One region of the Streptomyces sp. CA-278952 genome, then DNA from elsewhere that is predicted to be linked to it. Evidence: predicted binding sites of a transcription regulator. Region 1 holds the regulator's gene; each other region holds the start of a gene.
The links. The regulator HrcA, encoded in region 1, represses chaperone genes, less so after heat shock. The targets are predictions, from matches to a motif close to TTNGCACTCNGNNNNNCNGAGTGCNAA.

Region 2: a site for HrcA is predicted at 3,099-3,125, ahead of groL (chaperonin GroEL). Genes of this name have one in related genera too.
Region 3: a site for HrcA is predicted at 3,858-3,884, ahead of groES (co-chaperone GroES). Genes of this name have one in related genera too.

The regions. Positions count from the first base shown of each region.
Region 1 is NZ_CP112880.1:5,619,799-5,627,488, forward strand. It holds gene N7925_RS25095 (ABC transporter substrate-binding protein) at 1-470, opposite strand, end outside; gene N7925_RS25100 (DUF3097 domain-containing protein) at 631-1,449, opposite strand; gene N7925_RS25105 (MBL fold metallo-hydrolase) at 1,577-2,320, opposite strand; gene hrcA (heat-inducible transcriptional repressor HrcA) at 2,485-3,501, shown strand; gene dnaJ (molecular chaperone DnaJ) at 3,502-4,641, shown strand; gene N7925_RS25120 (nitronate monooxygenase) at 4,775-5,848, shown strand; gene N7925_RS25125 (16S rRNA (uracil(1498)-N(3))-methyltransferase) at 5,845-6,591, shown strand; gene N7925_RS25130 (histidine triad nucleotide-binding protein) at 6,683-7,042, shown strand; gene N7925_RS25135 (ribonuclease Z) at 7,057-7,690, shown strand, end outside.
Region 2 is NZ_CP112880.1:3,498,781-3,506,470, reverse strand. It holds gene N7925_RS15630 (glucosyl-3-phosphoglycerate synthase) at 1-277, opposite strand, end outside; SAM riboswitch class I at 432-559, shown strand; gene thrC (threonine synthase) at 579-1,880, shown strand; gene N7925_RS15620 (MoaD/ThiS family protein) at 1,910-2,188, shown strand; gene N7925_RS15615 (cold-shock protein) at 2,632-2,838, shown strand; gene groL (chaperonin GroEL) at 3,288-4,910, shown strand; gene N7925_RS15605 (keywimysin-related RiPP) at 5,607-5,729, shown strand; gene N7925_RS15600 (asparagine synthase-related protein) at 5,780-7,690, shown strand, end outside.
Region 3 is NZ_CP112880.1:3,005,029-3,012,718, forward strand. It holds gene N7925_RS13070 (outer membrane protein assembly factor BamB family protein) at 1-447, shown strand, start outside; gene N7925_RS13075 (SDR family NAD(P)-dependent oxidoreductase) at 500-1,273, shown strand; gene groL (chaperonin GroEL) at 1,669-3,294, opposite strand; gene groES (co-chaperone GroES) at 3,393-3,701, opposite strand; gene N7925_RS13090 (DUF6234 family protein) at 4,070-4,465, shown strand; gene N7925_RS13095 (polysaccharide deacetylase family protein) at 4,504-5,427, opposite strand; gene N7925_RS13100 (THUMP-like domain-containing protein) at 5,589-6,812, shown strand; gene N7925_RS13105 (VOC family protein) at 7,601-7,690, opposite strand, start outside.

The sequences.
Region 1 (7,690 bases):
CCGGACCGCCAGCGCAGCCGGCTCAGCTGCTCCAGGATCCGTTCCTCGCGCACCTCGGAGGTGTTCCCGTCGGACTGCGCGACCACCGTCGCGGTGGCCTGCTCGATCGCCCCGAGCAGCCGGGAGCGGGGAAAGGCGAAGGTCTTGTACTGGGTGTTCTCGCGGGTCTCCCACGGCTTCTCGGAGAGCGTGCGCACCATGGCGAGCGCCGCCTCGTACGGGTTCGCCCCCTCGCCGTCCAGCAGCCGCACCGGCACCCGGCGCAGCTCGTTGGCCCGGTGCACCTGATGCACGAGCTGCTCCACCCGCGCGTCGATCTCCGGCCCGGCCCCGGCGTCCGCCGCCTGGACCACCACGAGCGGCATCACCGGCCGGTTGACCCGGTACCGGTCGATCAGCTGCTGTATCAGGTGGAAGACGGCCGAGGCCGCCTCGTTGTCCGCACTGTCCCGCCAGACCTCGCGCGCCATCGGTCCCCGCCCTTCCCCCGTGAGCCCTTCGGCCCGTGAACCGCCTGCTCGTTCTTCCCCTTCACTATCCGATGGTGCGTGTGGGACGCAGGGATTCACAGGGATCGGTACGAGATCCTCTTCGACAGTCCCGCAACAGACCGGATCCAGCCCCCGGACATCAGTCCGGAAGGGTGACGAAGTCGATCAATTCCTCTACTCTGCCCAGCAGTTGGGGCTCAAGGTCCTTGTAGCTGCGGACCTTGGACAGGATGTGCTGCCAGGCCGCCCCCGTGTTCTCCGGCCACCCCAGCGCCCGGCACACGCCCGTCTTCCAGTCCTGCCCCCTCGGCACCACCGGCCACGCGTCGATCCCGACCGAGGACGGCTTCACCGCCTCCCACACGTCGATGTACGGGTGCCCCACCACCAGCACATGGTCCCCGGTCACCCGCTCGGCGATCCGGGACTCCTTGGAGCCGGGCACCAGATGGTCCACCAGCACCCCCAGCCGGGCGTCCGGCCCCGGCGCGAACTCCCCGACGATCGCCGGCAGGTCGTCCACCCCCTCCAGGTACTCCACGACCACGCCCTCGATGCGCAGGTCGTCACCCCACACCCGCTCCACCAGCTCCGCGTCGTGCCGGCCCTCCACATAGATCCGCCCGGCCCGCGCCACCCGGGCCCGAGCCCCGGGCACCGCCACCGAACCGGAGGCCGTACGGGTGGGACGCGCCGGGCCGCCGGGGCCCGGGCGCACCAGCGTGACGACCTTGCCCTCCAGCAGGAAGCCGCGCGGCTCCATCGGGAACACCCGGTGCTTGCCGAAGCGGTCCTCCAGGGTCACCGTCGGCCCCTGGGCCGTCTTCTCGCAGCGGATCACCGCCCCGCAGAAGCCGGTGGAGACCTCCTCCACGACCAGATCGGGCTCGGCGGGCACCTCGGGCACGGGGGCGGACCGCTTCCACGGCGGGGTCAGGTCCGGCTGGTAGCTGCGCATGGCACGACGATATTCGCCCGAGCCGCCGACGGACGTCGAAGACCCGGCCGAGGCAGCCGGGGCGCCCCGGTGACGCCTCTGGAGCACCCCGGAACGTTCCTATGTGCTCCAGGGTCCTCACCGGGGTTCACCCCTCGTCGAGATCCACCTCGAAGCGCTCCGCCAGCGACGCCCGCTGCGCCCGCACGAACGCCGCGTCCACCACCGCCCCGTGCCCCGGCACGTACAGCGCGCCCTCGCCGCCCAGCGCCAGCAGCCTCTCCAGCGCGGCCGGCCAGCGCGAGGTGATCGCGTCCCGGCCCGCCTGCGGCTCGCCCGACTCCTCGACCAGATCACCGCAGAACACCACCGGAGGCTCACCGCCCGTGCCCGGCACCAGCGCCGCGAGGTCATGGCCGCTGTGCCCGGGGCCCACGTTCGCCAGCAGCACCTGACGGCCGCCGCCCAGGTCCAGCGTCCAGTCGCCGCACACCTCGTGGTGCGGGACCACCAGCGTGTCCACCGACCGGGCCGCCTCGCCCTCCGGCACCCCGTGGCGCACCGCCGAGGCGCCCAGGCTCTCCGCCCCGCCGCGCAGCAGCGCAGCGACGCCCACCGCCCCGTACACCTGGGCCCCGGCGAACGCCGCGGTGCCCAGCACATGGTCGAAGTGCGGATGGCTCAGTGCGATATGTGTCACCCTCCGCCCGAGCAGCGCCTCGGCCTGCCGCCGCAGCTCGACGCCCTCGCGCAGCGTGGCGCCGGTGTCGTACAGCAACACGCCGGTCTCCCCGGCGACCAGCGCGGCGGTGGCATCCCAGCCAGGGAGGCGCCGTCTGCCGATACCGTTGCCCAACCGCTCCCAACCGAAGTCTTCCCAAGCGACGTCCATACCACGACGCTAGCGGCAACGACCTGCGCGGTCTCGTGGGGGTATGGCCGGTCGCCCTTGCCCCCGCCCCACCTCACCCCCGTACACTGACCGCGGGGATTGCTGGCACTCGAACGCACCGAGTGCCAGTCAGACACCGAGAGACACAGCTGGAGGTGTGCGCGATGCTCAGCGAACGCAGACTCGAAGTGCTGCGCGCCATCGTCCAGGACTATGTCGGCACCGAGGAGCCCGTCGGCTCCAAGGCGCTGACCGAGCGGCACCGGCTGGGGGTCTCCCCGGCCACCGTCCGCAACGACATGGCGGTGCTGGAGGACGAGGGCTTCATCGCCCAGCCGCACACGAGCGCGGGACGCATCCCGACCGACAAGGGGTACCGCCTCTTCGTCGACAAGCTCGCGGGCGTCAAGCCGCTCTCCTCGCCCGAGCGCCGGGCCATCCAGAACTTCCTCGACGGCGCGGTCGACCTCGACGACGTGGTCGGCCGGACGGTGCGGCTGCTCGCGCAGCTCACCCGGCAGGTCGCCGTCGTGCAGTACCCCTCGCTGACCCGCTCGACGGTGCGGCACGTGGAACTGCTGGCGCTCGCCCCCGCCCGGCTCATGCTCGTCCTGATCACGGACACCGGCCGGGTCGAACAGCGTATGATCGACTGCCCTGCGCCGTTCGGCGAGGCATCGCTCGCGGATCTGCGGGCCCGGCTCAACAGCCGGGTCGTCGGACGCCGCTTCGCGGATGTCCCGCAGCTGGTGCAGGAGCTGCCGGAATCCTTCGACAGCGAGGACCGGGGAACGGTTTCCACGGTCCTTTCCACCCTCCTCGAAACACTGGTCGAGGAGACGGAGGAGCGGCTGATGATCGGCGGCACCTCCAACCTCACCCGCTTCGGACACGACTTCCCGGTGATGATCCGGCCGGTGCTGGAAGCACTGGAGGAACAGGTCGTCCTGCTGAAGCTGCTCGGTGAGGCCACGGACTCCGGCATGACCGTACGGATCGGGCACGAGAACGCCCACGAGGGGCTCAACTCCACGTCCGTCGTCGCGGTCGGCTACGGTTCGGGCGACGAGGCAGTCGCCAAACTCGGCGTGGTCGGACCGACCCGCATGGACTACCCCGGAACGATGGGAGCGGTACGCGCAGTGGCACGTTACGTCGGACAGATCCTGGCGGAGTCGTAAGTGGCCACGGACTACTACGCCGTACTCGGCGTGCGCCGCGACGCATCTCAGGACGAGATCAAGAAGGCATTCCGTCGGCTCGCCCGCGAGCTGCACCCGGATGTCAACCCGGACCCGAAGACCCAGGAGCGGTTCAAGGAGATCAACGCCGCTTACGAGGTGCTCTCGGACCCGCAGAAGAAGCAGGTCTACGACCTCGGCGGCGACCCCCTCTCCGCCAGTGGCGGCGGCGGTGGCGCGGGCGGTTTCGGAGCCGGCGGCTTCGGCAACTTCTCCGACATCATGGACGCGTTCTTCGGCAACGCCGCACAGCGCGGGCCCCGTTCGCGGACCCGGCGGGGCCAGGACGCCATGATCCGGCTGGAGATCGACCTCAACGAGGCGGCCTTCGGCACCACCAAGGACATCCAGGTCGACACGGCCGTCGTCTGCAACACCTGCAGCGGCGAGGGCGCGGCCCCCGGCACGTCCGCCCAGACCTGTGACATGTGTCGCGGCCGCGGCGAGGTCTCGCAGGTCACCCGGTCCTTCCTGGGCCAGGTCATGACCTCGCGGCCCTGCCCGCAGTGCCAGGGTTTCGGCACGGTCGTGCCCACCCCGTGCCCGGAGTGCGCCGGCGACGGCCGCATCCGCTCGCGGCGCACCCTGACCGTGAAGATCCCCGCGGGCGTCGACAACGGCACCCGTATCCAGCTGGCCGGCGAGGGCGAGGTCGGCCCCGGCGGCGGCCCGCCCGGCGATCTGTACGTGGAGATCCACGAGCTGCCGCACGCCGTGTTCCAGCGGCGCGGCGACGATCTGCACTGCACGGTCACCGTCCCCATGACGGCCGCGGCCCTCGGCACCAAGTGTCCGCTGGAGACCCTGGACGGCCTGGAGGACATCGACATCAGGCCCGGCACCCAGTCCGGCCAGTCCGTGCCCCTGCACGGGCGCGGCATCACGCACCTGCGCGGCGGCGGCCGGGGCGACCTGATCGTGCACGTCGAGGTGATGACCCCGTCCAAGCTCGACGCGGAACAGGAGCGGCTGCTGCGGGAGCTGTCCAAGCTGCGCGGCGAGGAGCGGCCCCTCGGCCAGTTTCAGCCAGGTCAGCAAGGGCTCTTCTCCCGGCTGAAGGACGCGTTCAACGGCCGCTGAACCGCTTTCCGCCTTTCACCGCACCGCCCGCCGGTTCCGAACCGGCGGGCGGTGCGGCGTGTAGCGGTGGAACCGGTCACAGCGTCGGCTGGCTGATTCGGCCCTGTTGCACACGACGTGGCACGATGCGGTCATGTCCTCCGAGTTGACCGATCTCTGCCGGTATCCGATCGTGCAGGCCCCTATGGCGGGCGGCGCGTCCGGACCGCAGCTCGCCGGGGCCGTCGCCGAAGCCGGCGGGCTCGGATTCCTGGCCGCCGGGTACAAAACGGCGGACGGGATGTACAACGAGATCAAACAGCTGCGCCGGCTCACGGGCGGGCCGTTCGGCGTCAACCTCTTCATGCCGCAGCCCGCGCTCGCCGACCCCAGCGCCGTCGAGGTCTACCGCCACCAGCTCGCCGGTGAGGCCGCCTGGTACGAGACCCCGCTCGGCGACCCGGACAGCAGCGGCGACGACGGCTACGAGGCGAAGGTCGCCATCCTGCTGGAGGACCCCGTTCCGGTGGTCTCCTTCACCTTCGGCTGCCCCACCCGCGACACCCTGGACGCCTTCGCCAGGGCCGGGACGCACACCGTCGTCACGGTCACCTCCGCCGAGGAGGCCCAGAGCGCCCAGTGGGCGGGCGCCGACACCATCTGCGTCCAGGGCGTCGAGGCGGGCGGTCACCAGTCCACCCACCGCGACGACCCCCAGCTCGACCAGACCGGCACCGGGCTGCTCTCCCTCATCACCCAGGTCCGCGAGACCGTGCAGATCCCGATCGTCGCCACCGGCGGCCTGATGCGCGGCGCGCAGATCGCCGCCGTCCTCGCGGCGGGCGCGGACGCCGCCCAGCTCGGCACCGCCTTCCTGGCCTGCCCCGAATCCGGGGCGCACCTGCTGCACAAGCAGGCCCTGACCAACCCGCTGTTCGTCCGCACCGAGCTGACCCGCGCCTTCTCCGGCCGGCCCGCCCGCGGCCTGGTCAACCGCTTCGTCCGCGAACACGGCCCCTACGCCCCCGCCGCCTACCCCCAGGTCCACTACGTCACCAGCGGGCTGCGCCTGGCCGCCGCCAAGGCCGGGGACGCCCAGGGCATGGCCCTGTGGGCCGGACAGGGCCACCGGATGACCCGGGAACTGCCCGCGGGCGAGCTGATCGAGCTGCTCGCCGCCGAACTGGAGGCCGCCCGGTCGGCCCTGAGCATGAGGAGCCCCCGGTGACCGCACCGGTCTTCGTCGTCGAACGGATGCCCACCGGGCCGGAGTTCGTCCTGGAGGGACCCGAGGGACGGCACGCCGTCTCCGTGAAGCGGCTCCAGCCCGGCGAGGACGTCGTCCTCACCGACGGGCTCGGCCACTGGGCGGAGGGCGTCGTGCGCGCCGCCGAGGGCAAGGACCGGCTCACGGTCACCGGCCTCGACACCCTCCACGAGGAGCCCGCACCCGCCCCGCGCATCACCGTCGTCCAGGCGCTCCCCAAGGGCGACCGGGGCGAGCTGGCGGTCGAGACGATGACCGAGACCGGCGTCGACGCGATCGTGCCCTGGCAGGCGGCCCGCTGCATCACCCAGTGGAAGGGCGACCGGGGAGCCAAGGCCCTGACGAAGTGGCGCAGCACGGCACGGGAAGCGGGCAAGCAGTCCCGCCGGGTGCGCTTCCCCGAGGTGGCCGACGCCATGACGACCAAGCAGGTCGCCGCCCAGCTCGCCGCCGCCGACTTCGCCGGGGTCCTCCACGAGGACCGCGACCACGACAGCACCCCCCTCGCCACCGCCGAACTCCCCGCGGCCGGCAGCATCGTGCTCGTCGTCGGACCGGAAGGCGGCGTCTCCCCGCAGGAGCTGACCGCCTTCGCCGAGGCGGGCGCCCGCCCCTACCGGCTCGGCCGCAGCGTGCTGCGCACCTCCACCGCCGGGACCGCCGCGACCGCGCTGCTCCTGGGGCGTACGGGGCGCTGGGGCTGAAACAGGGCCCGGGGGCCGGGGATAGCATGCCCCTGTACTGATCACCCGATCACCTGTACCGACTCACCAGCGAACGAGGAGGCCCGGCGCCATGGCGGGAGAGCCGCAGTCCGACTGCCTGTTCTGCAAGATCGTCTCGGGAGACATCCCGGCGACCATCGTCCGCGAGAGCGAGACCACCGTCGCCTTCCGCGACATCAACCCGCAGGCCCCGACCCACGTCCTGGTCATCCCGAAGGCCCACTACCCCGACGCCGCCTCCCTCGCCGCCGCCGAACCGCTCATCGCCGCGGACGTCCTGCGCGAGGCCGGGGAGGTCGCCGCCGAGGAGAAGGTCGACGGCAGCGGCTACCGGATCATCCTCAACACGGGCTCCGGCGCCGGCCAGACCGTCTTCCACGCCCACGCGCACGTCCTGGGCGGCCGCGGCCTCCAGTGGCCCCCCGGATAGCGGAGTCACCGACCATGTCCGTACGCGAGCTGGTGGTGCTCGGCACCGCCAGCCAGGTCCCGACCCGGCACCGCAACCACAACGGCTATCTGCTGCGCTGGGACGGCGAGGGCATCCTCTTCGACCCCGGCGAGGGAACCCAGCGCCAGATGCTGCGGGCCGGGGTCGCCGCGCACGACATCGACCGGATCTGCGTCACCCACTTCCACGGCGACCACTCCCTCGGGCTCGCCGGGGTGATCCAGCGGATCAACCTCGACCAGGTGCCGCACCCGGTGACCGCGCACTACCCGGCGAGCGGGCAGCACTTCTTCGACCGGCTGCGGTACGCCACCGCCTACCGCGAGACCGTCGAGCTGAACCAGGCCCCGGTCGCCGGGGCCGGCGGGGTCCTCGCCACCACCCCCGCGTACACCCTGGACAGCGCGAGGCTCTCGCACCCCGTCGAGTCGTACGGTTACCGCCTCACCGAGCCCGACACCCGGCGCATGCTGCCCGCCCTGCTGAAGGAACACTCCATCGCCGGACCGGACGTGGGCCGCCTCCAGCGCGACGGCGTCCTCGGCGGCGTCACGCTGGAGCAGGTCTCCGAGGAACGGCGCGGACAGCGGTTCGCGTTCGTCATGGACACCCGGCTCTGCGACGGGG
Region 2 (7,690 bases), 2.1 Mb from region 1:
CCCGGGCACCCGCCGCCCGGGCCACGGCGGCGGTGGCGTCGGTGGAGCCGGAGTCGATCACCACGAGTTCGTCGACGAGCCGGACCTTCTCCATCAGCTCCCGGCGGATCGTCGCCACGATCGCGCCGACCGTGGCCTCCTCGTTCAGCGCGGGCAGCACCACGCTCACGGACGTGCGGTGCGGATCGGTGTCCCGGGCGTCGGTGAGCCGGTTCAGCGGGCGGTCGCCGGACGACCAGGAACGCCTGGTCAGCCAGCGTTCCACCTCTTCGAGCACGGTCGGCACTCCCTGTGTGTGATCCATCTCGCGGTTCGGACGACTATCTCAACGGTCCGGTGCTTCGGTTACAGTCTTGAACAACGCGGATGGCCGTCGCATGTCGGGGTCGGAGCGCACATAAACGCCTGGATCGAAGATCCAGCGCCATAAGAGCTCATCCAGAGGGACTGAGGGAACGGCCCGTTGAAGTCCCGGCAACCCTCCTGCCGACCGCGAGGTCACGGTGGGGAAGGTGCCAATTCCGTCTTGCGGCGAAATGCGTCGCAGGGAAGATGAGGAGAAAGGGACCTCCGCCATCATGGCTGTTCAGACCGTTGCAGGTAGCACCGCTTCTTCCGCCCCGGCCGCCGATCTCGGCCCCGCCGCGGCGCTTTCCTGCCGCGAGTGCGGCGAGCGTTTCGAGCTCGGCCCCCTTTTCGCCTGTGCGTCCTGTTTCGGGCCGCTGGAAGTGGCCTACGAGCTGCCCACCGGCTCCCCGGAGGAGCTGCGGAAGCGCATCGAGGCCGGCCCGAACAACATCTGGCGCTACGCCCCGCTGCTGCCGGTGCCCGCGGACGTCGCGGAGAAGCCCAACATCAACCCCGGCTTCACCAAGCTCGTCAAGGCCGACAACCTCGCCCGTGAGCTGGGCGTCACCGGCGGCCTGTACGTGAAGGACGACTCCGGCAACCCGACGCACTCCTTCAAGGACCGCGTCGTCGCCATCGCCGTGGAGGCCGCCCGCGCCTTCGGCTTCACCACCCTCTCCTGCTCCTCCACGGGCAACCTGGCCGGAGCCGTCGGCGCCGCCGCCGCCCGGGCCGGACTGCGCTCCTGCGTGTTCATCCCGCACGACCTGGAGCAGGGCAAGGTCGTCATGGCCGCGGTGTACGGCGGTGAACTGGTCGGCATCGAGGGCAACTACGACGACGTCAACCGCTTCTGCTCCGAGCTCATCGGCGATCCGCTCGGCGAGGGCTGGGGCTTCGTCAACGTCAACCTGCGCCCGTACTACGGCGAGGGCTCCAAGACGCTGGCGTACGAGATCTGCGAGCAGCTCGGCTGGCGGCTGCCCGACCAGATCGTCATCCCGATCGCGTCCGGCTCCCAGCTCACCAAGATCGACAAGGGGTTCCAGGAGCTGATCAAGCTCGGCCTCGTCGAGGACCGGCCGTACAAGATCTTCGGCGCCCAGGCCGAGGGCTGCTCCCCGGTCTCCGCCGCCTTCAAGGCCGGTCACGACGTCGTACGGCCCCAGAAGCCGAACACCATCGCCAAGTCGCTGGCCATCGGCAACCCGGCGGACGGCCCGTACGTCCTGGACATCGCCCGCCGCACCGGCGGCGCGGTGGAGGACGTGACCGACGAGCAGGTCGTCGACGCGATCAAGCTGCTGGCGCGCACCGAGGGCATCTTCGGCGAGACGGCGGGCGGCGTGACGCTCGGCGTGACGAAGAAGCTCATCGAGGCGGGCGTCATCGACCCGGCGCTCACCACCGTCGTCCTGAACACCGGCGACGGCCTCAAGACGCTGGACGCGGTCTCCGCGACCTCGCAGGCCACGGCGACCATCAAGCCGAGCCTGGACGCGTTCCGCGCCGCGGGCCTCGCCGCCGGCTGATCACCCGAGACTTCAGGAAGGCACCCACCATGAGCGTCAAGGTCCGTATCCCCACCATCCTCCGTACGTACACGGGCGGCCAGGCCGAGGTCCCGGCGGAGGGCGCCAAGCTCTCCGAGGTCATCGAGTCCCTGGAGAAGGACCACCCGGGCATCGCGGCCCGCGTCCTGGACGACCAGGGCAAGCTGCGCCGCTTCGTGAACGTGTACGTCAACGACGACGACGTGCGCTTCGAGGGCGGCCTGGACGCGGCCACGCCCGACGGCGCGGGCGTCTCGATCATCCCCGCGGTCGCCGGCGGCTGCTGAACCGTCAAGGGCCGCTGCGCGGCGGCCCACCGCACCTCTGAGTGACCACAGTTGCCCCCTCCGCGAGACAAGCGGAGGGGGCAATTCTGCATGGTTGAGCACGGTACAGTTGGGGAAGCCCCGTCCGCTGCTCGTGCCGCCCGCATATGTGAATGCGCCCGGCCCCGATAAGAAGCAGCCAAAGTACGTGAACCTCTTGCGGCATAAGTGCCCTTTGTCTGGCCCGACTTGCCCGCAAATCTCAGCAAACCCGCATATTCGCGTGTTCTTCCGTGCCCGGAATTCTCGTCCGATTGACCTGTTGCAGAGGGCAGTTGGGCGGATACATTCGGCCGCGGTCGACGCGCTGCGGCGCCGCCCACCCTCTCCTGTCGGGGGGTGAGTTCCGACCCGGGTCCGCGAAGTGCGGTCCCGTGCAAGGGCCAGTAATAGGGGAGTTAGGCATGGCTCAGGGCACCGTCAAGTGGTTCAACGCGGAGAAGGGGTACGGCTTCATCGCGGTCGACGGTGGTGCGGATGTTTTCGTCCACTACAGCGCGATCCAGATGGACGGGTACCGCACCCTCGAAGAGGGTCAGCGAGTTGAATTCGAGATCTCGCAGGGCCAGAAGGGGCCCCAGGCCGACATGGTCAAGCTCGCCGTCGGCTGAGCTCGGCGCGGTCGTCCGACGACACTACTCACGCACGCAGGGCCCGGCCCCCGGATCAGGGGACCGGGCCCTTCGTGCGTCCCGGCGGCCCTGCGACCGGGAGGAGCGTGCAGCCGTCCCCATCCGATGCGCGCTGCCGTCCCCGTCCAAGGCGTACTGCCGTCCCCGCCGTCCCCATCCGAGGCGCGCCCCCGTCCCCGTCCGAGGCGCGCCCCTGTCCGCCTCCGAGGCGCGCCGCTGTCCACATCCGGAGAGGGACGCTTGCACTCGCAGGGGTCGAGTGCTAATCATTGGCGTTAGCACTCTCCAGGTGAGAGTGACAGAAACTTGGACCGGGCCGGTGAGGCCCGCAGGCGCGGTGGGGCAAGGAACCACCACGCAGGCAGGCCGTCCGTCGCGGGCGCCTCTCGGTCCGGAGAATCCACCCCTGTCCGGGAGGACCACTTCACATGGCCAAGATCATCGCGTTCGACGAGGAGGCACGGCGCGGTCTCGAGCGCGGGATGAACCAGCTCGCCGACGCCGTCAAGGTCACCCTCGGCCCCAAGGGCCGTAACGTCGTCCTCGAGAAGAAGTGGGGCGCGCCCACGATCACCAACGATGGTGTTTCCATCGCCAAGGAGATCGAGCTCGAGGACCCGTACGAGAAGATCGGTGCGGAGCTGGTCAAGGAGGTCGCCAAGAAGACGGACGACGTCGCCGGCGACGGTACGACCACCGCCACCGTTCTGGCTCAGGCTCTCGTCCGCGAGGGCCTGCGCAACGTCGCCGCAGGCGCCAACCCGATGGCCCTCAAGCGGGGCATCGAGAAGGCCGTCGAGGCCGTCTCCGCCGCTCTGCTGGAGCAGGCCAAGGACGTGGAGACCAAGGAGCAGATCGCTTCGACCGCCTCCATCTCCGCCGCCGACACCGAGATCGGCGCCAAGATCGCCGAGGCGATGGACAAGGTCGGCAAGGAAGGCGTCATCACCGTCGAGGAGTCCCAGACCTTCGGTCTGGAGCTCGAGCTCACCGAGGGTATGCGCTTCGACAAGGGCTACATCTCGGCGTACTTCGCGACCGACATGGAGCGTATGGAGGCGTCGCTCGACGACCCGTACATCCTGATCGTCAACTCGAAGATCGCCAGCGTCAAGGACCTGATCCCGCTGCTGGAGAAGGTCATGCAGTCGGGCAAGCCCCTGCTGATCATCGCCGAGGACGTCGAGGGCGAGGCGCTCTCCACCCTGGTCGTCAACAAGATCAAGGGCACGTTCAAGTCCGTCGCCGTCAAGGCCCCGGGCTTCGGCGACCGCCGCAAGGCCATGCTCGCGGACATCGCCATCCTCACCGGTGGCACCGTGATCTCCGAGGAGGTCGGTCTCAAGCTGGAGAACGCCGGCCTGGACCTGCTCGGCCGTGCCCGCAAGGTCGTCATCACCAAGGACGAGACCACGATCGTCGACGGCGCCGGTGACAGCGACCAGGTTCAGGGTCGCGTCAAGCAGATCCGCGCCGAGATCGAGAACTCCGACTCGGACTACGACCGCGAGAAGCTCCAGGAGCGTCTGGCGAAGCTGGCCGGCGGCGTGGCCGTCATCAAGGCCGGCGCCGCCACCGAGGTGGAGCTCAAGGAGCGCAAGCACCGCATCGAGGACGCGGTGCGCAACGCCAAGGCCGCCGTCGAGGAGGGCATCGTCGCCGGTGGTGGCGTGGCTCTGCTCCAGGCCTCGGCCGTCTTCGAGAAGCTCGACCTCACGGGCGACGAGGCGACCGGCGCCAACGCCGTGAAGCTCGCGCTGGAGGCCCCGCTCAAGCAGATCGCCGTCAACGGTGGTCTCGAGGGTGGCGTCGTCGTGGAGAAGGTCCGCAACCTGCCGATCGGTCACGGCCTCAACGCCGCGACCGGTGAGTACGTCGACATGATCGCCGAGGGCATCATCGACCCGGCGAAGGTCACGCGCTCCGCTCTGCAGAACGCCGCGTCCATCGCCGCGCTCTTCCTCACCACCGAGGCCGTCATCGCCGACAAGCCCGAGAAGGCCGGCGCGGCCGCTCCGGGCGGCATGCCGGGCGGTGACATGGACTTCTGATCCGCCGCGGAGTCCCGGGCCCGCCCGGAAGCCCTCCGGCTGATCGAAGTTCGCCGTACGTCCCACAGGGGCGGTATCTCCTTCACGGAGGTGCCGCCCCTGTGGCGTTCCCCGACGCGCGCCGACGTTCCCCGACGTTCCCCGACGTTCCCCGACGTCCCCCGACGCGCGCCGACGCCGGCCGCCCCGCGTGCGGGCACGTGGCCGAATGGCTACTTGCCGCGCCCTTCCCGGTGAGGCAGCACGCGTCAGCGCGGTCGTGCCGATCACGGTGGTGCGCCCGCGCCCCCGGAGGCAGGGCGGACGCGGAGCCGCCCGGAGACCCGTTCCGGCTGGTTCCCCGCTGCCCCGGTGGGCCGCTCCCCCTCCTGGCAGCTCACCGCCCGGTCGGGCGCCCGCAGCCGGTCAGTGGTCCAGTCCACCTCGCGTCTGCGACCCGGCGGTGTGCGACTGCACACGGCGGCCGACCGGCGTTCCCGGCCCCGGTGGAGACGGCCCGGAGCGGACCGCCCCGGACCTCGCCGCTCGCGCTATCCAGCCAACTTCGGACGGTAAGTCGGAATCATGCGTACCGGTTGGGCTGCGGGACATGATGGCTCTGGTGTTCACGTGGTGAACACCAGTCGCATGAAGAACGTCCGTCATGCAGAACTCACTGGGCATAACGGTCGTCAACCGCACAGAAGGGAAGGTGTCATGAAGCCGCAGAAGAAGGCTTACGTGAAGCCGTCGCTGTTCAAGCAGGGCGACTTCTCGAAGAAGACCGCCGGTTACTTCTACGGCTCGTACAAGGAGTACTGGGTCCGTCGCATCAGCTGATCCGGCCCCCGGTTTCCTGCGCGCCGTATGAGAACTTCCGGAAGGTGAACATGCCCGGCCACCCGCGTGACTACTTCGTCGTCCTGCCGGACAGTGCGGCGGGAGCGGCGGTGGCCGGGCAACTCCCCCCGGGCACAGGCCTTTCCCCGGGCACGGGCCTCCCTGCGGGCGCGGGCCTCTCCCTGAGTGCGCGCCTTCGCCCCGGTACGGGCGGGACGCCGGTCGTCGCCCACGCTTCGGGACGGCCCTGGGTCATCGCCCGCCCGCTGGTCCGCGAGGTGAGCCACCTCCGCCGGGGCGACGACGCCCTCGTGCTCATCGGCCCGGGCCGGGTCCCCGAGGCCGTGCTCGCCGGCCTTCTGGAGGGCGCCCGCGACCGGGCCGGCCTGGAACGCCGCCTCGCCCGGCTGCCCGGCCTCCACCACGTGATCGCCCGGCTCTCCGGCGAGACCTGGATCCGGGGCACCGCCTCCGGGCTGCGCCGGATCTACCACGCCCGGCACCCCGAGGCCGGAACCATCGCCTCCGACCGCCCCGCCGTCCTGGCCCGCCTGACCGGCGCGCCCCTGGACGACGGCGCGCTGGCCCTGCGCATGCTCGACTTCCTGCCGCACCCGCTGAGCCGCCGCGTCGTGTGGCGGGGCGTGTACGAGACCGGCGCCGGGTACGGCCTGGCCCTGCCCGTCGCAGCACCGGGCACGGCCGCCGTCCCCGGCCCCACGGAGCACCGCTGGTGGGAGCCGCCGCCCGCCGAACTCTCCCTGGACGAGGGAGCCCGAAGACTCGGTGACGCCGTCGCCGCCTCCGTACGGGCCCATATCGGCGGCCTGGACCGGATCAGCTGCGAGCTGTCCGGCGGACTGGACTCCACCTCGCTCACGTTCGCCGCCCGAGCGACGGGACCTGCCGAGCTGGCCCTCCTCACCGTGGCCGCCCGGGACCGCTACAGCGAGGACGAGACATGGGCGCGGAGGGCGGTGGAGGCGGCCGGGAAGGGCGAGGCGGCCGGGCGGAGCACGACGAGCACCGCGTCCACCGCCCTGGACCACCAGGTCATCCCCGCCGACGACGTCCCCTACTTCTACGCCGGTCTGGCCTCCTGCGCCGACGAGTTGAACGACGAACCGCTTCCCGTCGCCCCCGGCCGGGCCCGCGCGCACCTCCTGCTCAGCCGCGCCCACGCCACCGGCTCGCGCTACCACCTCACCGGCTACGGCGGCGACGAACTCTTCCTCGGTCTGCCCCACGCCTACCAGGACCTCTTCCACGGCAACCCGTTCACCGCCTGGAGCCACCTCGGCGGCCTGCGCCACCAGCTCGGCTGGCCGCTCCTGCCGACGGTGAGGGCCCTGCTGAACCGCTCCACGTTCCCCCGCTGGCTCGCCGGGGCGGTCACCGCCGAACCCCAGCCGGTAGCCCGGACCCCACTGCTCTCCTGGGGCGTACGGCAGTCGCTGCGGCCCTGGTTCACCGACCACGCGAACACCCTGATCACCGCGGAGTTCCGGGCCGCCGCCGAGCACGCCGAGCCGATCGACCCGTGGCGCGGCCGGCACGTCGACATCGACGCCGTACGGATGGGGGCCCGGCACTTCCAGGCGATGGAGGACATCGGCATGACGATCGGGCTGCCGGTCGCCGCGCCGTTCTACGACGACCGCGTCCTGGAGGCGACCCTCGCCGTCCGCCTGCCGGAGCGCATCAGCCCCTGGCGCTACAAACCGCTGCTCGTCGAGGCGATGCGCGGCGTGGTCCCGGACACGCTCCTGGCCCGGACCACGAAGGACCACATGTCCGCCGACGAACACCAGGGTCTGCGTGAACACGCGCCGGAACTGGCCGCTCTGTGGACCGGCTCCCGGCTGGCGGAACGCGGTCTGGTCGACTCCCGCCGACTGCTCCGGCTCGCCGCCGAACCCTTCTCACCGGTCCTGGTCGAACACTCCATCAGCTCCACCGTG
Region 3 (7,690 bases), 2.6 Mb from region 1:
GAGTGCGGCGGAGACGGGTCCGGCGGGGACATCCAGCCCTGTCGGGGCGCCGGGGTCGACAAGGGCCTCATCATGCTGGGCGGCTCGCAACAGGTCGGCGCGTACGACGTGAAGACCGGCACGTTCCTGTGGGGCATCAAGTCCGACGAACTGCGCAGGCTGTACCCGCTGCGCGCGGAGGACGGCACGTCGATGCTCATCTACGAGGCGGCCGGCTCACGCAGCCCCGGCCGGACGTTCCTCATGGGCCCGCGCGGCGCCGGAACGGAGACGAACGTCGTCAGGCACCCGGTGGCGACCGCGCCGTGGGAGTACGAGATGTCCATGGGGCACACGGCCTACGTCGGCGGGCGGCTCGTCCTCACGTCGACGATCGTGAGCGGCGACGAGAACCGGAAGCCCGTGCGCGAGGCCCGCATCCTGTCCTTCGCCCCTGCCGCGCCTTAGACGCGGCGGGCGGGTACGCCGCCCGGTCATGAGGGGCACTAACGTGCCGCGTATGACGACTGCACTGATCACGGGCGCGACGGCGGGCATCGGGGCCGCGTTCGCGCGGCGGCTCGCGGCCCAGGGGCACAACCTGGTGCTGGTGGCGCGGGACACCGCGCGGCTGCGCGAGCAGGCCACCGAACTGCACGACCGGCACGGCATCGAGGCCGAGGTGCTGAGCGCCGACCTGTCCACGGAGGGCGGGCTCGAAGCGGTGGAGAAGCGGCTCGCGGACCGCACGCACCCGGTCGACTTGCTGGTCAACAACGCCGGGTTCGGCAACAAGGGACGCTTCCTGGAGGTGTCCATGGCCGACGAGCTGACGATGCTGAAGGTGCACTGCGAGGCGGTGCTGCGGCTGACCTCGGCCGCCGTCACCGGGATGCGGGAGCGGGGCCGGGGCGGGGTCGTCAACGTGGCGTCGGTCGCGGCGTTCGTGCCGCGCGGTACGTACGGGGCGTCCAAGGCGTGGGTCGTGCAGTTCACGCAGGGCGCGGCGCGGGATCTGGCCGGGTCGGGGGTGCGGCTGATGGTGCTGTGCCCGGGGTTCGTGCGGACGGAGTTCCACGAGCGGGCCGGGATGGGCACGGACAGCATCCCCGGCTGGATGTGGCTCGACGCGGACAAGCTGGTGGCGTCCGCGCTGACGGATCTGGCCCGGGGGAAGACGGTGTCGATCCCGGACCCGCGCTACAAGGCGCTGATGGGGCTGGTGAAGGTCGCCCCGCGGGGGCTGCTCGGCGGGGTCACGTCGCGGACGGGGCGCAAGTACGGTCCGCAGTAGGCGGTAAGCGGTGCACGGGGCGTGGTGCGCGGGGCGTGCGCGGTAGTAGGCGGTGCGGGGTGCGTGGTGCGGGGTGCGCCGCCGTCGATCGGTACGCGCCCGGCTCACACCGGGCGCGACGGTTGCTGGGCCCGTCGCGGTCCGCGGCGACCGCCTCCGGCTGAGGGGTTCACCGCAGAGGGGACCTGCTCGGACCATGCCCGGATGTGGCAGCCCGCTGGGCGGGCAGTAGCAGTGGATGGGCCCTCTGCTCCTTCAACCCCGCAAGATCAACCCGCTCAACGACCACGGTCCTCGCAACTCCCACAGATCGTGGGTGTTGCGAGGACCGTTAGAACCCAAGGGGTGCCGGGCCTCAGGCCTACCGAACGGCGTACCGAGCGGTGCGGGCCGTACTAGTGGGAGTGGCCGTGGCCGCCGTGACCGGCGTCGCCCTCGTCCTCGGCCGGCTTCTCGACGACCAGGGTCTCGGTCGTGAGCAGCAGCGACGCGATGGACGCGGCGTTCTCCAGGGCGGAGCGGGTGACCTTGACCGGGTCGATGACGCCGGCCTTGACCAGGTCGCCGTACTCGCCGGTGGCGGCGTTGAAGCCCTGGCCCTTGTCGAGCTCGGAGACCTTGGAGGTGATGACGTAACCCTCCAGGCCGGCGTTCTCGGCGATCCAGCGCAGCGGCTCGACGGCGGCGCGGCGGACGACCGCGACACCGGTGGCCTCGTCGCCGGTCTTGCCGAGGTTGCCCTCCAGGACCTTCACCGCGTGGACGAGGGCGGAGCCACCGCCGGAGACGATGCCCTCCTCGACGGCGGCGCGGGTCGCCGAGATGGCGTCCTCGAGGCGGTGCTTCTTCTCCTTGAGCTCCACCTCGGTGGCGGCGCCGACACGGATGACGCACACGCCGCCGGCCAGCTTCGCGAGGCGCTCCTGGAGCTTCTCGCGGTCCCAGTCGGAGTCCGTGGACTCGATCTCGGCCTTGATCTGGTTGACGCGGCCCTTGACGTCGTCGGAGTTGCCCCCGCCGTCGACGATGGTCGTGTCGTCCTTGGAGACGGTGACGCGGCGGGCGGTGCCCAGCACGTCGAGACCGGCGCCGTCGAGCTTGAGGCCGACCTCCTCGGCGATGACGGTCGCACCGGTGAGGGTGGCGATGTCACCGAGCATGGCCTTGCGGCGGTCGCCGAAGCCCGGGGCCTTCACCGCGACGGCGTTGAAGGTGCCACGGATCTTGTTGACGACAAGGGTGGAGAGCGCCTCGCCCTCGACGTCCTCGGCGATGATCAGGAGCGGCTTGGAGGCGCCGGCCTGGATGACCTTCTCCAGGAGCGGCAGCAGCTCCTGGATGGAGCCGATCTTGCCCTGGTGGATCAGGATGTACGGGTCGTCGAGGACGGCCTCCATACGCTCCTGGTCGGACACCATGTACGGGGACAGGTAGCCCTTGTCGAAGGCCATGCCCTCGGTGAACTCCAGGTCCAGACCGAAGGTGTTGGACTCCTCGACGGTGATGACACCGTCCTTGCCGACCTTGTCCATCGCGTCCGCGATGAGGTCGCCGACCTGGGTGTCCTGCGCGGAGAGCGCGGCCACGGCGGCGATGTCGGACTTGTCGTCGATCGGGCGGGCGGTCGCGAGGAGCTCCTCGGACACGGCCTTGACCGCAGCGTCGATGCCCTTCTTCAGGGCGGCCGGGGAGGCGCCGGCGGCGACGTTGCGCAGGCCCTCGCGGACGAGCGCCTGGGCCAGCACGGTCGCGGTGGTGGTGCCGTCACCCGCTACGTCGTTGGTCTTGGTCGCCACCTCCTTGACGAGCTGGGCGCCGAGGTTCTCGTACGGGTCGTCGAGCTCGACCTCACGCGCGATGGTGACACCGTCGTTGGTGATGGTCGGAGCGCCGAACTTCTTGTCGATGACGACGTTGCGGCCCTTGGGGCCGATCGTCACCTTGACCGTGTCGGCAAGCTTGTTGACGCCGCGCTCAAGGGCGCGACGGGCGTCCTCGTCGAACTTAAGAATCTTCGCCATGGGCTGTGTTCCCTCTCAAAATGAACTGCGCCCCTCGCCGCCCGGCTAGTTATTTCGCAGGGGACCAGGGGCGCAGAACACAGGCAAACGTGGGTGAATTACTTCTCGACGATCGCGAGAACGTCGCGGGCCGAGAGGACGAGGTACTCCTCGCCGTTGTACTTCACCTCGGTGCCGCCGTACTTGCTGTACAGGACGACGTCGCCGGTCTTGACGTCGAGCGGAAGCCGCTCGCCGTTCTCGAAGCGGCCCGGGCCCACCGCGAGGACGACGCCCTCCTGGGGCTTCTCCTTCGCGGTGTCCGGAATGACCAGGCCGGAAGCCGTGGTCTGCTCGGCGTCGAGCGGCTGGACCACAATGCGGTCCTCGAGCGGCTTGATCGCAACCTTGGAGCTGGTGGTCGACACGATCCGGTCTCCCCCTTCGGAGATCTCACGGGGTTTAACAGTCTGTGGGCGGCGACCAGACCGATCCGTCGTCGCGGGTGCCGGACCTGTCCTGTCGCACAGTGTGGTGCTGGCACTCTCCAGGGGGGAGTGCCAGACCTGAGACTATGACCGCGGTTAGCACTCGGTCAAGCGGAGTGCCAATTCACCACCCTCGCGCCGTCTCGATCGGGGCTCTGTCGGGTCACCTTCCGGACAACGTGGGGGTGGAGCGTCGCGTTCCGTACGACGGTACGGAGATGACGCGCCCCGAGAGCCCCCTGCCGGGAAGACCGGCCGGAAGAGCCGCTTCGCGGTCGCCGGCTCCGGGTGGCTGCGCTGATCCCCTGATGGGCCTGCTGCTGGTGGTCGCGGAGGCTGCCGCCGGAGCCCTGCTGGCGCTGTGGCTGGTGGTGCGAGGGCTGGCGCGGTCACGGTCGCAGGACATGCCGACGGGCAAGGTGTCCGCGCCTCCGCCCGCGGACCCGGGCACTGACTGGACCCCGGCCATCGCCTTCGGCCTCCTCGCTCTCGTGGTCGCCTGCCTCGCCGTGGCACTCCTGCGCGGCGGGTGGCACTGGGCCGGCGGGACGCAGGCGGTCGTCGCGGTGGCGCTGGGCGTAGTGGTCCTGGCGTCCGTCGTCGAAGAAAGCTCCCGGAATCCTCCGGAACCCGCTCCGACCTGGAACTCCCCGCCCTGCCGCAGCGGGGGTGACAGCGACGAATGCGCGCGCAGCGGGGGCTGAGCGCGCATGCGCGGGGCGGGTGCGGGGAAGGGTGCGGGTCAGACGTAGTCCTCCAGTTTCGCCACCGCGTACCCCTTGTCGGTGATGGTCTTCATGACCTGGCGGATCATGTCGGGCATCGAGCCCTTCCAGTCCTCCTCGCCCCGGAAGTGGGTGAGGACGATGTCGCCGGGGTGCAGGTCCCGGTCCCACTCGCGCCATTCCATGTGGTCGGGGAAGGCCTCGGAGGACCACAGGGGCACGGCGGTGATCCCGCAGGACTTGGCGACGACGAGGGTGTCGCGGTTGTAGTTGCCGTAGGGCGGGCGGAAGAGGGTGGGCCGCTTCCCGTAGTGCTTGAGGATCTTCTCCTGCTGGCCGCAGATCTCCCGCTTCTGCTCGCCGGCGGAGAGGCCGGGCAGATAGCGGTGGTTGAGCGTGTGGTTGCTGATCGTCACCCCGCGCTGCTGCATCTTCTTGAAGTAGCCGTAGTCGTCGTTGGTGACGTAGTCACTGAGGAACGCGCTGTACGGGATGGACAGCTCGGTCATCATCCGCAGCAGCTCGGGGTCCTTCTCCGCCCCGTCGTCCATCGTCAGGAAGACGATCTTCTCCTTGGTCGGAACGGTGGTGAAGACGGGCGGCAGCCCGGCGTCGTCCCGGACCTCGAAGCCCTTGCGGGTGGTGATGCGCGGCTTCACCTTCGGCGGCTCGGGAGCCGCGAGCGGAGTCTTGGCCAGGCCCCACTTCTTCGCGGCGACGGCCCGCGCCGCCTGCTTCTTCCTGAGCGCCTCGGCGTAGGTGTCCAGGGCACGGGCGGGCCCGGCCTTCGGAGCGGCCTCGCCCGGCCGGCCGGCGGCGGGCTTCGCGGGTCCGCCGGGAGCTCCCGTGCCACCGCCGCCCGTCTCCGCCGCGCACCCGGAGGCGACGGCGGCGGCCAGCAGGGCCGCCAGCACGACGACGCCCGACCTGTGACGCTTCATGACTGATTTACCGTTTTGTCGTACTAGCTGCATGGCGCCGCATCCTGCCAGCCGTCGGCCCGCCCCCCGCCCCGACACCGCGAGCGGACCGGCGCCGTCCCCCGGCCGGCCCACAGCGACCTCCAGCGGCGCGGGCGGCGACACCCGGCGCAGCGGCCACAATGGACCGGGTGAACGCAACGACCCCCTCCGCCCCGGACGACGACCCCGCCCGCGCCGCCTTCGCGGCGCTGCGCACCCCCGAGGGCGAGCAGCTGCTGGCCGGGCTGCGCGACCACGACCCCGCCGACGAGCTGGCCGCCGCGACCCGGCTGCGCCGCACGTACCCGGCGTCGCTGGTGTCGGCGGCCCTGGGCCAGGCCCGGCTGCGGCAGCGGGCGGTGGCCAAGTTCGGGGCCGAGGACGCCTACCGGATGTACTTCACGCCCAACGGGGTCGAGCAGGCCACCCGCACCTCGGTCGCCGCCCACCGCGCCGCCCGGTTCGCCGGGCTCGGCGTGCGGAGCGTGGCCGACCTGTGCTGCGGCATCGGCGGCGACGCCCTCGCCCTGGCCCGCGCCGGGATCTCCGTCCTGGCCGTGGACCGCGACCCGTTGACCGCCGAGGTGGCCCGCGCCAACGCGGAGGCGCTCGGCCTGGCGGGGCTGATCGAGGTGCGGTGCGCCGATGTCACGGAGATCGACACCGCCCCGTACGACGCGGTGTTCGTGGACCCGGCCCGGCGCGGCGGACGCGGCCGCATCTTCGATCCGGAGGCGTACTCACCGCCGCTGTCCTGGGCGGCGGCCGCCGCGCTGAAGGCCCCGAGGGCGGCGCTGAAGATCGCCCCGGGCGTGCCGCACGAGGCGATCGGCCCGGAGGCGGAGGCCGAGTGGATCTCGGACGGCGGCGATGTGAAGGAGGCGGTGCTCTGGTACGGGGAGGGCTTCGCGCCCGGCGCGTTCCGGGCCACCCTGCTGCCCTCCGGGGCGACCCTGACCGCCCCGGCCCCCCTGCCCGCCCCGCCCGTGGGCCCGGTCGGGCGCTATCTGTACGAGCCGGACGGCGCGGTGATCCGGGCGCATCTGGTCGCCGACATCGTCGAGCGGTGCGGCGGGCGGCTGGTGGACGAGACGATCGCGTACGTCACGAGCGACACGCGCTACTCCTCCCCGTACGTCTCCGGGTACGAGATCACCGACCGGCTGCCGTTCAACATGAAGAAGCTGAAGGCGCTGCTGCGGGAGCGGGAGGTCGGCGTACTGACCGTCAAGAAGCGCGGCTCGGCGGTCGAGCCGGAGGCGCTGCGTCGCCGGATGAAGCTGAGCGGTCCGCACGCGGCGACGGTGTTCCTGACCCGGGTGGCGGGGGCTCCGACGATGCTGATCGGGCATCCGCTGGGCTGACCCGCCGGGCGGGTCCCATCAGGACGCCCACCACCCAGCGGCGGTGCGCCAGGGCCGTGACCGCGCCGGTCAGCGCGGTCAGCCAGGCGACCATGCCGACGCCCATCACCAGGGCGACCAGCCCGTACGTCTCCCGGCCGGGCCGCGCGCTCGCGGGTCCGAGCACACAGAGGGCGAGCCCCACCGCGCCCAGGACGAAGGACAGGAGCAGCCAGGCGAGGCTCGTCCCGGGCATCCGCAGCCGCCGGTCGCGCTCCGGGTCCCGGTCCAGCGCGCCCCAGGCGGCGAGCAGCGAACGGACCTTCCGGTCCCGCGCGACGCCGAGGCAGAAGAAGATGACGGCCGGGATCAGCACCGTCACGCCGATGACCAGGCTGACGATTCCGCCGACGACGCTGGTGAAGTCGGCCAGGTCGACGGCCTGCTCGAACAGGACGATGCCGGAGCCCACAAGGGCCCAGCCGATCGCGACGAGCCCCGCCCACATCCCCAGCAGCCCGAGCCGCCCAGGCCCCACGTGCATCCTCACCAGCTCGCCCAGGACCACCGCCCGGTCGGCGAGCAGCGCCTCACGGTCGGGCCAGGAGCGGATCTCGGCAGGCGGCGGAGGCGGCGGGAGCATGGCACGGCGTGGCATGCGCGGAACACTACCGACCGGGCCACGGGGTCCGCGCGCGCGGCTCATCGGGCCGTCGCGGCCGCGTGCGGGCTCAAGCTCCGGCGGCCGTCCACCGGCCCGAGCTCCCGCGACCGCCTACCGGCCCAAGCTCCTGCGGCCCCGCGCCCGTTCAGGCGTCGCGCAGCGCCTGGATGTCCAGCTTGCCCATGCCGAGCATCGCCTTCATGGCCCGGTCCGCCTTCGCCGGGTCCGGGTCGGC